DNA from 2 places in the Streptomyces sp. NPDC087263 genome. Region 1 is predicted to be linked to the other one. Evidence: predicted binding sites of a transcription regulator. Region 1 holds the regulator's gene; the other holds the start of a gene.
The links. The regulator HspR, encoded in region 1, represses chaperone genes until heat shock. The targets are predictions, from matches to a motif close to TTGAGNNNNNNNNNCTCAA.
Positions count from the first base shown of each region.

Region 2: dnaK (molecular chaperone DnaK) is a predicted target of HspR. The motif match lies at 3,449-3,467, and genes of this name have one in related genera.

Region 1 covers NZ_JBIUYT010000004.1:415,397-422,654, reverse strand. The annotation lists gene ACIPC1_RS15250 (circularly permuted type 2 ATP-grasp protein) at 1-317, shown strand, start outside; gene ACIPC1_RS15245 (alpha-E domain-containing protein) at 355-1,287, shown strand; gene ACIPC1_RS15240 (transglutaminase N-terminal domain-containing protein) at 1,290-2,153, shown strand; gene ACIPC1_RS15235 (M15 family metallopeptidase) at 2,156-2,830, opposite strand; gene ACIPC1_RS15230 (Uma2 family endonuclease) at 2,871-3,299, opposite strand; gene ACIPC1_RS15225 (sugar ABC transporter substrate-binding protein) at 3,398-4,525, opposite strand; gene ACIPC1_RS15220 (heat shock protein transcriptional repressor HspR) at 4,980-5,432, opposite strand; gene dnaJ (molecular chaperone DnaJ) at 5,440-6,627, opposite strand; gene grpE (nucleotide exchange factor GrpE) at 6,661-7,258, opposite strand, start outside.
Region 2 covers NZ_JBIUYT010000007.1:371,354-378,611, reverse strand. The annotation lists gene ACIPC1_RS24335 (AAA family ATPase) at 1-1,031, shown strand, start outside; gene ACIPC1_RS24330 (hypothetical protein) at 1,097-2,833, shown strand; gene ACIPC1_RS24325 (OsmC family protein) at 2,932-3,360, shown strand; gene dnaK (molecular chaperone DnaK) at 3,522-5,429, shown strand; gene ACIPC1_RS24315 (esterase-like activity of phytase family protein) at 5,547-6,782, shown strand; gene ACIPC1_RS24310 (MFS transporter) at 6,809-7,258, opposite strand, start outside.

The DNA of each region.
Region 1 (7,258 bases):
TCGCGCTGTCCACCTCTCCCACCCTCGCGGGTGACCGGATGGCGCCGCGCCACATCGACCTGCGGCCGTTCGCCGTCAACGACGGCAGCGATGTGTGGGTACTGCCCGGCGGGCTCACCCGGGTCGCGCTCCAGGAGGGCAACCTCATCGTCAACTCCAGCCAGGGAGGCGGCTCCAAGGACACCTGGGTACTGGCAGAGGGGCCCCTCGATCAGCCCGCTCCCGAGATCAACAGCTCCGTGCCGGATGTCGTCCCCCGCCAGCTCGGCCCCGACGGCGACCGCACCGCCGTACAGGAAGGGGCACAGCAACAGTGATTGCTTCGCTGGTTCCCAAGGCCCAGGAGGTACGACCGTGAACGACGTGATCCTCTCCCGGATAGCCGAAGCCCTGATCTGGACCGGACGGTATGTGGAGCGGGCGGACGCCACCGGCCGCATCCTCGACGCCTATCTGCACCGGCTCCTGGAAGACCCCTGGCGCGACGAGGACGTGGCCTGCCGGTCGCTGTACGCCATCCTCGGCGTCGACGCGGGCGACGAACGCGTCGACATGCAGCAGGTGTTGGACCAGCTGGCCTTCGACGCCCGTTCCACCTGCGCCATCGAGGGCGCGATCGGCGCCGCCCGGCTGAACGCGCGCAGTGCCCGCGAGGCGGTCTCCTCCGAGATGTGGGAGTGCCTCAACTCCACCTGGCACGCGCTCGCCGACCAGCGCCTCGCCTCGCGGCGCACCGGCCCGTACGCCTATCTGGAACTCGTACGCCGCCGGGCCGCCCTCTTCTTCGGGCTCGCCGACTCGACGATGAGCCGGGACGACAGCTGGCGGTTCGTGGTCCTGGGACGGAGCCTGGAGCGGGTCGACATGACCGTACGGCTGTTGTCCGTACGGGTGTTGGACGCCGCCCATGCTCCCGACTGGCCGACGCTGCTCAGTGCGAGCGGGGCCGACGAGGCGTATGCCCGTGTCTACGGCGGTTTCGGCGACACCCCGCGGGTGGCTGAATTCCTCCTCATGGACCGGGACTTCCCGCGCTCCGCGCTGCACGCGCTGACCACGGCGGAGGAGTGCCTGGCGGCGCTCGGCCGGCCCAGACAGGACCCGGCACGCCGCCCGATAGGCCGGATGCGGACCCGGCTCGAGTACCTGGACCTGTCCGCACTGGAAGAGCAACTCCCTCTCCTCCTGAGGGACTTGCAGCAGGCGTGCATGGCGTCCGCCGAAGCGGTGGCGGAGAAGTTCTTCCCGAACCAGGGGCCCGTCGAGTGGGCTCAGGAAGGAGCGTGACCATGACCGGGAACACGCACACGGCGACCCGTCGGCTCCGGATCCGGCACACCACCCGCGTCTCGTACGCGCAGGCCGCCGTCTCCTCGCACAACGAGGTCCGGATGACCCCGCTGACGCTCCCCGGACAGACCACCCTGGACGCCCGGGTGACGGTGAACCCCACCACCGCCACCTGGTCGTACTGGGACTACTGGGGCACCCAGGTCACCGGCTTCGACCTGATGGAACCGCACGCGGACCTGACCATCACGGCGTCGAGCCTGGTCGAGACGGCACCGCCGGACCCGCAGGCCGCCGCGCCCACCTGGGCGGAGATCGCCGAACTCATCGCCAACTCCCGCCTGTTGGAGTACGCGGCACCGACCGGCCGTACGATCGTCTCGCCCGAGCTGGTGGAACGGGCACGCGCGATCGCCGCGGGCCTCGACCCGCACGAGACCGCCGTCGCCGTCTCGTCCCTGGTCACCGGGCAGGTCTCGTACATCCCCGGCGCCACCGGCGTGAACACCAGCGCCATGGAGGCCTGGGAACAGGGCGCGGGCGTCTGCCAGGACATCACCCACCTCACCGCCGCCCTCCTCCGCGGCCTCGGGCTGCCCACCCGCTATGTCTCCGGCTACCTCCACCCCGAGCGCGACGCCGAACTCCACCGCCCCGTCGCGGGCCAGAGCCACGCCTGGATCGAGTACTGGGCGGGCGACTGGAACGGCTACGACCCCACCAACAGCACCCGCGCCGCCGAGACCCACGTGGTGGTGGGACGGGGACGCGACTACGACGACGTGACGCCGCACAAGGGGGTGTACCGAGGAGTCGCCGGGGGTCCGCCCGAGGTGACGGTGGAGTTCACACGGGTGGCCTGAACTCACTGGTGGACGGGGAGGTCGACACCGTGTTCCCGGGGTCCGTAGATCGCGTGGTCGGCTCCGGTGGCGAGCGCCCAGTAGCGGTCGCCGTAGGACCAGTGCCACCACTCCGTGGGGTAGTTGACCAGACCGGCCGCGGTCAGCGCGTCGCCGAGCAGCCGCCGGTTGGCGCGCGCCCGCGGGCCGATGTTGCTCGCGCCCGTGTAGCAGGCGCCGTCGCTCTCCTCCGGGTTCGCGTTCACCGGCGTCCCCATGTCGAGCTCATGTCCGTCGGCGTCGACGAGGGTGAGGTCGACGGCGGCGCCCGCGCTGTGCGGGGCGATCTCCGGAGGGGACACGTACCGGCTGGCCGCGTTCCGGACGCGCTCGGCATCCCAGCCGGGGTTGCCCGCCCTCAACTCGTCGGCGTACTGCTCGAAGTACTCCCGCTGCAAGGCCGGCGGCCGATACCCCTCGACGAACAACAGCCTTACTCCACGGGGGAGCAGGGCCCTGGCCCTCACAAGCCTGTCCAGCACGCCTACCCGCAGATGCGCGAAGGCTCCCGAGTCGTCCCGACGGCGGGCATCGACAGGAAACAGCTCTCTCTCCCGCACGTCGAGAAGGAGTTCCCCGCAGTCCACAACGGGTATCGCGGCGATCTTCGGGTCTGACATCAACACGATCTCGGTCATGAACGGATCATGCCGCACGACACCTTGGGGGCGCGGGGGCTTATGCCTTCCGCTTGGGCCCGGTGATCGTCTCCCCGATCACGAAGCCCTTTGCGGGTCCTTCGGGGATGGTGACTTCGGTGCCGTAGGGGACACGGTGGACTCCTACCCAGTCGGCCTTCTCCGGTTGGGGCTCGGTGAGGACGGTGACGGTGCCCTGGTTGTCGTAGTCATCAACGATCACGTAGACAGGAATACCGGCTCGGGCGTATTCGCGGCGCTTACAGACCCGGTCTTGGTGGCACCTTCCACCGGAGACCACCTCGGCAACCAGCCGCACGGCCGGGGCCACGACACCGATGTCCTCCGCGTCGGCGTCCGCGTGCGGCTCCGGTTCCCGTGAGTCAGCGGCCACCAGTACATCCGGCATCCACACGCGACGTCGCCCGAGTGTTACGGCCCTTGCCTGATACGCCCCGTATTCGTCCATGTACCGGAATCCGGACGAGCCCCGCACGGTGATCGTCACCGGCCCGGAGGGGCTCGCCGCTCTGCTGGGTCACGTCAGGGGACCGAGGGGGCCGCGGACTACTTGAGGTCGATCGCGTTGCACGCGGACTTGTAGTCGGCGGTGCAGATGTCCTTGACCTTGTAGATGCCGTCGGAGATGACCGTGTCGTCGATGTTGTCCTTGGTGAGGGCGACCACCGGGACGAGCGCGGCCAGGATGTCCTTGTCCGTGGGACTGTCGACCTTGTCGCTGGCCAGGGCGTCGAACTCGATCGTGCGGCCCTGGACCCTCGCCACGGCCATCTCGGCGGCGACGCTGGCCTCCTGGGGGTAGGACTTGTAGACGCTCATGAACTGGTCGCCCTTGACGATGCGCTGCACCGCGGCGAGCTCCGCGTCCTGCCCGGTGACCGGCGGAACCTTGCTGACGCCCAGGGTCTTCATGACGTCGATGACCGCGCCCGCGATGCCGTCGTTGGCGGCGTACACGCCGGCGATGTTGTCGATGCCGACGGCGGCGACGGCCTTCTCCATGTTCTTCGTGGCCTCGACCGGGTCCCAGTCCTTGGTGTCGTACGTCTTGGCGATGGTGACCTTGTTCTGGAGCTCGACCATGGCGCCCGCCTTGAACTGCGCCGCGTTCGGGTCGGTCACCGAGCCGTTCATCATGATGATCTTCTTGCTGGCGGAGTTGCTGCCCAGCTCACTGATGAGGGCCTTGCCCTGCACCTCGCCGACGAGTTCGTTGTCGAAGGAGACATACGCGTCGATCGGCCCCTCGGCCAGCCTGTCGTAGGCGATGACGGGGATGCCCGCGTCCTTGGCCTTCTGCACGCCGGGCGCGATGGCCTTGGAGTCCACGGCGTCCACGAGGAGCACGTCGACCTTGTCGTCCACCATCTTCTGGAGCTGGGTGGCCTGCTTCGCCGCGCTCGCAGCGGCGTTGGCGTAGACCACCGTGCCCTTGTTGTTGGTGAGCTTCTTCACCTCGTCGCGGATGATGGGGTAGTCGAACTTCTCGTAACGCGTGTTCTCCGTCTCCGGGAGGAGCAGACCCACCGTGAGGTCGTCGCCCTTCGTGGGGCTCGCCTTGGTCTCACTGCCACCGATCCCGTCCACGACCCCACAGCCGACGAGGGAGACGGCCATCGCGGACGTACTCAGGGCTATGACGGCCCGACGCCGACGGGTGTTACGAGTGTTCACAACAGGTGCCTTCCGGGCGAGGTTGCAGCATTGCGACCCAGGTGGCTGAAAGCCAACGCGGCGATGACCTCAGCGTCAAGGACTAACCACTTAACGAGATGGCAACAGCATGCTGTGTTCCCCAAGTGAACACGATGGGAAGAGGCCGCGTCTCCACTTCCAGGAATCCCCACTGATTCACACGCTTCACTCATTTCACAGGGTGCCCAGTGCGCGCGTACAACCCATGCACCCGACCAGGTGTCTTGATGTCGACCCACGCACACACCTCACGCAACAGGCGAAGCATGCCACCAGCCAGACGCAGCGGAGCGGCACTCGCCGTGACGCCGGCGACAGCCGCCGGCAGCCTGCTCACCATGGCCTCCACCCCGGCGTCCGCGCAGTGACCTGAGCGACGCGGAAGGGGCCGGGAGGTGTGCACCCTCCCGGCCCCTTCCGCGTGTTGGAACGGCTACTCGGACGTCCGCTTCGGCCGCCACACCACCAACGCACTCGTCTGCTGAACCTCCTGGTACGGGACCAGGTCGCGGCGGTACGAGGCGTGGACGGCTGCCTCGCGCTGCTGCATCGCGGCGGCCGCGCCGTCCACCGCCGCCTGGAGTTCGGCGGCGCGCTGCTGGAGGGCGGCGACCTGGTTCTCCAGCTCGATGATGCGTTTGATGCCGGCGAGGTTGATGCCCTCGTCCTGGGACAACTGCTGGACGGTGCGCAGCAGTTCGATGTCGCGGGCCGAGTAGCGCCGGCCCCGGCCGGCGGTGCGGTCGGGGGAGACGAGGCCGAGGCGGTCGTACTGACGCAGGGTCTGCGGATGCAGGCCGGAGAGCTGGGCCGCCACCGAGATGACGTAGACCGGCGTCTCCTCGGTCAGTTCGTACGGGTTGCGTCGACGGCCGGGTACGTCCATGGCGTCCTCATGCTCCCTTCGCGGCCTGGAACAGCTCCGCCCGCGGGTCCTCACCCGCGGTCGCCTCGCGGTACGCCTCCAGAGCGTCCCGAGCCTTGCCCGAAACCTCCGTGGGGACCGCCACCTCGACGGTGACCAGCAGGTCGCCGCGGGTGCCGTCCTTGCGGACCGCGCCCTTGCCGCGGGCGCGCATCGTGCGGCCGCCCGGCGTGCCCGGCGGCAGCTTCAGGGTCACCGCGGGTCCGCTCAGGGTGGGCACCTTGACCTCGCCGCCGAGGGCCGCCTCCGCGAAGGTGACGGGGACGGTGACGGTGAGGTTGTCGCCCTTGCGGCCGAAGACCGGGTGGGCGTCGACGTGCACCGTGACATACAGGTCGCCGGCCGGGCCGCCGCGCTCGCCGGGGGCGCCCTTGCCGCGCAGCCGGATGCGCTGGTTGTCGCTGACGCCGGCCGGGATACGGACCTGCATCGTGCGCGAGGACTTGGCGCGGCCGCTGCCGCTACAGACCTCGCACGGGGTCTCCGCGATCAGACCGCGGCCCTTGCAGTCGGGGCAGGGGTCGGTGAGGGAGAACCCGCCGCCGGAGCCCCGGGCGACCTGGCCGGTGCCGACACACGTCGGGCACACGCGGGGTGTGCCGTTCGCGTCGCCGGTGCCCGAACAGGCCTTGCAGGGCGCCTGCGAGGTCATCCGCAGCGGAACCGTCGCGCCGTCCACCGCCTCGGTGAAGCTGAGCGTCACCTCGGTGTCGATGTCCTGGCCGCGCCGGGGCTGCGTACGGGTGCCGGTGGTCGCGCCGCCGCGGTTGAACAGCCCGCCGAACACGTCACCGATCCCGCCGCCGAAGCCGCCGCCCTGTGCTCCACCGCCCTGGGGGCCGCCTCCGAAGAGGTCGCCCAGGTCGAAGTTGAAGTTGCCGCCGCCACCCGCGCCGGGGCCCGGACGGAAGCCGCCGTTGCCGAAGAGGGCGCGTGCCTCGTCGTACTCCTTGCGCTTCTTGGGGTCCCCGAGGATGTCGTTCGCCTCGGAGATCTCCTTGAAGCGGTCCTCCGCCTTGGCGTTTCCCTTGTTGGCGTCCGGGTGGAACTCGCGGGCGAGCTTCCGGTACGCCTTCTTGATCTCGGCCTCGGTGGCGTCCTTGGGGACGCCGAGGACCTTGTAGTAGTCCTTCTCGATGAAGTCCTTGGTGCTCATCCTCGACGTCCCTCCTCTCTCAGGCGTTCAACGTCAGCCCTCGTCCGGGCCACCGCTCTCCTTGTCGTCCGCCGCCTCGGCCGTCGCGTCCTCGGACTTGACGGCCTGCGCGCCGGGCTGGGGCTCGGCGACGGCCACCCGCGCGGGGCGGATGGTGCGCTCGCCGAAGCGATACCCCGGCTGCAGAATCGCCACGCACGTCGTCTCGGTGACATCCGGCGCGTACGAGTGCATCAGGGCCTCGTGGATCGTCGGGTCGAAGGGCTCGCCCTCCTTGCCGAAGGTCTGTAGCCCCAGCTTCGCGACGACGGACTCCAGCGACTCGCCCACCGACTTGAAGCCGCCGACCAGCTCGCCGTGATCCCGCGCTCGGTTGATGTTGTCGAGCACCGGCAGGAGTTCGGTCAGGAGGTTCGCGATGGCGACCTCCTTGACCGCGATCCGGTCGCGCTCCACCCGGCGGCGGTAGTTCTGGTACTCGGCCTGAAGCCGCTGAAGGTCCGCCGTGCGCTCACCGAGCGCCGTACGCACCTGGTCCAGCTGAGCTGTCAGACCGGCCAGTTGGGCCTGTGCCTGTGCTGCTGCTGATTCGTCCCCGGCCGCAGCCGCCCCCTCGGGGGCGGCTGTCGGC
Region 2 (7,258 bases), on a different contig from region 1:
GTATACCGGAGCTGCTGCTCGGTCTCGCGACCGTTCGGCCGGTCTTCCTCTGGGGCGCCCCCGGCATCGGAAAGTCCTCCCTGGTAAGGGAGTTCGCCGAGTCGCTGGGACTGGAGTGCGTGAGCCTGCTCGGCACCCAGCTCGCGCCCGAGGACCTCATCGGGGTCCCGCAGATCCGCGACGGGCGCTCGGTGTTCTGCCCGCCGGAGGCGATCGCCCGCGACGAGCCGTACTGCCTGTTCCTGGACGAGCTGAACGCGGCGACGCCGGACGTCCAGAAGGCGTTCTACTCGCTGATCCTGGACCGCCGTATCGGCAACTACGAACTGCCGAAGGGTTCGATCGTGATCGGCGCGGGCAACCGCGCCACGGACAACGCCCTCGCGCGTCCCATCTCCGCCGCGCTGATCAACCGCCTGGCCCATGTGCATCTGGAGGCGTCCTCGAAGGACTGGCTCGTGTGGGCCGCCACCAACGACATCCACCCGTGGATCCTGGACCACCTCACCGACCGCCCCGACCACCTGTGGTCCAAGCCGCCCAAGACGGAGGAGCCCTTCTCCACGCCCCGCTCCTGGCACATGCTGTCCGACGCCCTGCGCTCCTTCGGCCCGGACCTCGACGAGGACACCCTGAAGGTGATCGCGCACGGCACACTGACGCCCGCCCACGCGGTCGCCTTCTGCGGCTACGTCAAGATCGTGCGCAGCCGGTTCGGTATCGAGGCCATCATCAAGGGCGAAGCCCGCTGGCCCAGCCGTATCGAGGACCGCGACCTGCTCTACTACCTCGCCGAGTCCTTCCGCGGCCGCCTCGTCAAGGAGCTGCCCGCCAGCAAGGAGCACGTCTCGGAGCACGGGAGGCAGACCGCGTTCCGCGCCAAGTCGCTGCTCGTACAGCTTGCCGAGATCTCCGTCGAGGTCGCCCAGAGCGTCATCGCGGCCGACGTCGACGGCAACCCCGTACTGCCCGCGTGGTTCCTGGTGGAGGCGGCCCGCGACATGCCGCGCCTGGTGGAGGCGCGGCGGTGAGCCGCAAGCGCAAGCAGAGCGACAAGGAGAGGCCGGATCCGGCCGCCGAGGCCTTCGCGGAGGGCATGCGGCTGGTGCGGGCCAACCGCGCGCTGGCCGCCATCGGGTTCAGCACCTGCCGTCAGAAGGACTGCCCGGCGAACCCCCGCGACGGCCTCGTCCGCGTCGATTCCAGCGGTGTGCTGCACGTGCACCCCACCCGCCGCGCCGACCCGGCCGAATGGGCCTGGGCCGCCGCGCACGCCATCATCCACCTCGGCTTCGGCCATGTCCCGGCGGCGACCGGCGACCGGGTACAGCCCGACCGCTTCGACCTCGCCGCCCGCTGCGCCGTCGTCAACCGCTTCCTGCTCGGCTTCCCGGTGGGCCTGACCCCCGAGGATCTGCCGGGCTCCTACACCGACGGCGACGAGGAGCAGCTCGCCGCGCGCTGGCGCCGCGAAGGGATTCCGGCGGCGTACGAGCGCTGCGGTACGGCGGGAGGCGAGCCGGACCAGCTCCTGGTGCCCTGGCATTCCTGGAGCGGCGGCACCGCGCCCGACTGGCAGCTCGCCTTCGCACACGCGCTGACCCGGACCATGGCCGCGGCGATGGACATGGCGGGCGGCCGCCGCGCCTCCATGCGGGGCGGACCCACCCACTTGCAGCCCTGGGAGAAGGCGCTGAGCTGGTTCGTGTCCTCCTACCCCCTCCTGGGCGGCATCGCGGCCGGCATCACCGTCGTCGCCGACGCCGAACTCGCCCGCGCCCACGGCATTTCCATCGCCGCGGTGAACGCTGAGGCGGCCGAGATCTACATCAACCCGCTGCGTGAGTTCGACGACGAGGAATGGCGGTTCGTCCTCGCCCACGAGATGCTGCACGCCGCCCTGCGCCACAGCGACCGCTGCGGCACCCGCGACCCGTATCTCTTCAACATCGCCGCGGACTACGTCATCAACGGCTGGCTGTGCGACATGCACGTCGGCGCGATGCCCGAAGGGCTGCTGTACGACGTGGAGTTGAGGGATCTGTCGGCGGAGGAGGTGTACGACCGGATCGCGACGGACCTGCGCCGGATGCGCCGCCTGTCCACGCTGCGCGGCAAGGGGGTCGGCGACATGCTCGGCGGCCCGCTCGGCTCACCCCGCGACTACGTCGACCTCGACGAGTTCTACCGCCGGGGCCTCGGCCAGGGTCTTGACCTGCACCAGCGGCAGGAGCGCGGGTTCCTGCCCGGCGGCCTGGTCGAGGAGATCAGGGCGCTCAGCCATCCGCCGCTGGCCTGGGACGCCCAACTGGCCCACTGGTTCGACGAGTTCGTGCCGCGCCCCGAGCCCCTGCGGACGTACGCGCGTCCCTCCCGCCGCCAGGCGGCGACCCCCGACATCCCGCGCGCGGGCCGCTACTTCCCGCCCGAGGAGATCGCCCGCTGCACCTTCGGCGTGGTCCTCGACACCTCCGCCTCCATGGACCGCACGCTGCTCGGCAAGGCGCTGGGCGCCATCGCCTCGTACGCCGAGGCCCGTGACGTACCGGCCGCACGCGTCGTCTTCTGCGACGCCGCCCCGCACGACGCCGGCTATCTGCCGGTGACGGAGATCGCCGGGCGGGTCCGGGTGCGCGGGCGCGGCGGTACGGTCCTCCAGCCGGGCATCGATCTGCTGCACCGCGCGGACGACTTCCCGCCAGGCGCGCCCATGCTGGTGATCACGGACGGCTGGTGCGACGTCCTGCGGGTGCGGCGCGAGCACGCGTACCTGATTCCGCAGGGCGCGCGGCTGCCGTTCACCGCGCGGGGGCCGGTGTTCCGGGTGAGTTGAGCGGGCGTGGCCCCATCGGCTGGGTGGTCAGGGCGCAGGTGTGATCGGATGGGGCATACGGAACCCCGGTAACGGGATCACACCCGAAAGGACTCATCGTGGCAACCACGCGCTCTGCACACACCGTCTGGGAAGGCAACCTGCTCGAGGGCAACGGCGTCGTCACCTTCGACTCCTCCGGCGCCATCGACGAGCAGCCCGTGACGTGGGCGTCGCGCTCCCAGGACGCGAACGGCAAGACCAGCCCCGAGGAGCTGATCGCGGCCGCCCACTCCAGCTGCTTCTCCATGGCGTTCTCACACGCCCTCGCGGGGGCCGGTACCCCGCCCACCAAGCTCGTCACCTCCGCCGACGTCAGCTTCCAGCCGGGTGAGGGCATCACCGGCATCCACCTCACCGTCGAGGGCACGGTGCCGGGCATCGAAGAGGACGCCTTCGTCGCCGCGGCCGAGGACGCCAAGAAGAACTGCCCGGTCAGCCAGGCGCTCACCGGCACGACGATCACCCTGTCGGCGAAGCTCGCCTGACAGCCCCGTAGGCAGTACGGCGCCGCGGTTCCCCACGAGGGGCCGCGGCGCTGTCATGTCCGGACCCCGCCCGGGTGCACCCGCCCCATTGACAGATACGCACTCAAGTTTTGTGCTGGGGGCGGGCAGAGCCGGGCAGACGCGGGTGGAAGGGGACGGACATGGCACGTGCGGTCGGGATCGATCTCGGTACGACGAACTCCGTGGTCGCTGTTCTGGAGGGCGGCGACCCCACGGTCGTGGCCAACGCGGAGGGCGCGCGCACCACGCCCTCCGTGGTGGCCTTCGCCAAGAACGGCGAGGTGCTCGTCGGGGAGGTCGCCAAGCGGCAGGCCGTGACGAACGTGGAGCGCACCGCGCGTTCCGCCAAGCGTCACATGGGCGATTCGAGCTGGCGTTTTCCGGAGACGGGCGCCATCGACGGCACCCGGTACCGCGCGCAGGAGCTGGCCGCGCGCGTGCTCCAGAAGCTGAAGCGGGACGCCGAGGCGTATCTCGGCGAGGACGTCAAGGACGCCGTGATCACGGTGCCCGCCTACTTCGACGACGCGCAGCGCCAGGCCACCAAGGAGGCGGGCGAGATCGCGGGGCTCAAGGTCCTGCGGATCATCAACGAGCCGACGGCCGCCGCGTTGGCGTACGGACTCGACCGCGGCGAGGAGCAGACCGTTCTCGTCTTCGACCTGGGCGGCGGGACCTTCGACGTCTCGCTCCTGGAGATCGGCGACGGTGTGATCGAGGTCAAGGCCACCAACGGTGACACCCAACTCGGCGGCGACGACTGGGACCAGCGGGTCGTCGAGCATCTCGCCCAGCGGTTCAAGGCCTCGCACGGCATCGACCTCGGACACGACAAGATGGCGCTGCAACGGCTGCGCGAGGGCGCCGAGAAGGCCAAGATCGAGCTGTCCAGCGCCTCCGAGACCACCGTTAACCTGCCCTACATCACCGCCACCGCCGAGGGCCCGCTGCACCTCGACGAGAAGCTGACGCGTGCTCAGTTCCAGGAGCTGACAGCCGACTTGCTCGACCGCTGCAAGAACCCCTTCCACCAGGCGGTCAAGGACGCGGGCGTGAAGCTGTCCGTGGTCGACCGGGTCATCCTGGTCGGCGGCTCGACCCGGATGCCCGCCGTCACCGACCTGGTGAAGGAACTCACCGGCAAGGACCCGCACAAGGGCGTCAACCCGGACGAGGTCGTCGCCGTGGGCGCCGCGCTTCAGGCGGGTGTCATCCGCGGTGACGTCAAGGACGTCCTGCTGCTCGACGTCACCCCGCTGTCCCTGGGGATCGAGACCAAGGGCGGCATCATGACCAAGCTCATCGAGCGCAACACCACGATCCCGACCCGGCGTTCGGAGATCTTCACGACCGCCGTGGACAACCAGCCGTCGGTCGGTATCCAGGTCTACCAGGGCGAGCGCGAGATCGCCGCGTACAACAAGAAGCTCGGCGTCTTCGACCTCACCGGGCTGCCGCCCGCGCCGCGCGGGGTGCCGCAGATCGAGGTCGCCTTCGACATCGACGCCAACGGGATCATGCACGTCTCCGCGAAGGACCTCGCCACGGAACGCGAGCAGAAGATGACCGTCACCGGCGGCTCCGCGCTTCCCAAGGACGACATCGACCGCATGATGCGCGAGGCCGAGGAGTACGCCGACGAGGACCGACAGCGCCGTGAGGCCGCCGAGACCCGCAACCAGGCCGAGCAACTCGTCTACCAGACCGAGAAGTTCCTCCGGGAGAACGAGGAACGCGTCCCGTCCGAGACGAAGCCGGAGGTCGAGTCGGCCATCTCGGAGCTGAAGGCACTCCTGGAGGAGCCCGCCGACACGAGCGCGCTGCGGGCCGCCGTAGAGAAGCTCGCCACGGTGAGCCAGCGGATGGGGCAGGCGATGTATGCGCAGGCCCAGCAGGCGCCGCCGCAGACACCCCCGCAGGACGAGCCGGCCGCCGAACACACCCCGAGCGAGGAGGAGGGCGTGATGGACGCGGAGATCGTGGACGAGGAGCGGGAAAGGGATGGAGATACGGACAGGGGCAGGGACGCGGGGGGCGGTGCCGTCTAGAGGACGTGCATGGCGTCGCGAGGCAGACGGGAGTTTGACGACAGGGCCTAGTACGCCTGTGCTGCGCGTTGCCCAGTGTTCGGCCGCCCGTCACCCGGTATCCCTAACGTGCGGGTCATGAAGAGACTTTCGATCACGGTCAGTGCAGTCGCGCTGACCGTCGGACTCGCGTCGCCCGCCATGGCCGACCGCGACTCCGAGGACTCCGGCCGGGCCACGGCTGGTTTCGCTCGGACCGCAGCCGCCTTCGGCCAGGCCACGTTGACCGGTTTCGCCTCGCTTCCGGCCCAGACGTTCGTCCCGGACAGCGAGCCGTCCGGCTCGGCCATCGGGGCGGGTCCGTTCAACGGCATCACCGGGCCGTTCGCCGACCAGCCCGTCCAGGGCTTCAGCGGCGCCGTCAACCGCCACGACGGCAGTTACGACGTGCTGTCCGACAACGGATACGGCAACAAGGCCAACAGCGCCGACTTCCTGCTGCGCGTCCACCGCGTCGAGCCGGACACGAAGACCGGCAAGGTCGAGGTCCTGGGCGGCTTCAACCTCAGCGACCCGTTCCACAAGGTGCCGTTCCCGCTCACCCGGACCGACCGGGTGCTGACCGGCGCCGACTTCGACGTCGAGTCCATCGTGCGGGCGTACGACGGCTCGTACTGGCTGGGCGACGAGTTCGGCCCGTTCCTGCTGCACTTCTCCTCCACCGGCAAGCTTCTCGAAGCCCCGATCTCGCTCGACGGAGTGCAGGCGCCGGAGAACCCGTATCTGAACGGCGCCCAGCCGACCACCGCCAGCAGCAAGGGTTTCGAGGGCATGGTCCGCGCGGTCGACGGCCGTCACCTGTACCCGCTCCTCGAAGGCACGGTCAACGGTGACACCCCCGGAGACCTGCGCTTCAGCGAGTTCGACCTGAAGAGCCGGGACTACACCGGGAAGCGTTTCACCTACCGCCTGGAGTCGCCCTCCAACGCCATCGGTGACGCCATCGCCGTCGACAGGAACCGCTTCCTGGTCATCGAGCGTGACGGCGGCCAGGGCGCCGACGCCACGTTCAAGCGGATCTACCTCGCCGACACCCGCGACCGCAACGGCGACGGGGTCATGGACAAGACCCTCGTGGCCGACCTGATGAACATCGCGAACCCGAAGGGCCTCGGCGGCTTCGGCGAGACCTTCACCTTCCCGTTCACCACGATCGAGGACGTGGTCCTCCTGGACAACCGGACGCTGGCGGTCCTGAACGACAACAACTTCCCGTTCTCCTCCGGCCGTACGCCCGGTAAGGCCGACAACAACGAGTTCATCACCATCAAGCTCACCGAGAGCCTGAAGGCGGACAAGCGCGCCCTCAAGTAGCGGGGCACGGGCCAGGATCGGCCGCACTACATGTGCACCGCCTGGCTCTCGGCCTGCTGCGTGGGCACCCCGCGCCGGTAGAGCGCCAGCGTCACGACGAACCCGATCGCGAAGAACCCTGCCGACCACCAGTACGCCGTCGAGTAGCTCTCCATCGAGGCCTGCGCCTGCACCTGTGCCGTGGGCTGTTTGCCGACGAGGTAGTTCGTCGCGGCGCTCGTGGCGAGGGTGTTGAGCAGGGCCGTGCCGATCGAACCGCCCACCTGCTGGCTGGTGTTGACCATCGCGGAGGCCACGCCCGCATCGCGCGCGGCGACGCCGGATGTGGCCAGGTTCATCGCCGTGGCGAAGATCATGCCGAGGCCGAGACCGGCCATCAGGAGCGGCGGCAGCACGTGCTGGGCGTAGTTGCTGCCGAGACCGAGCGCGGTCAGCCAGGCCATCCCGGCCGAGGCGAGGGCCATGCCGAGCGGCAC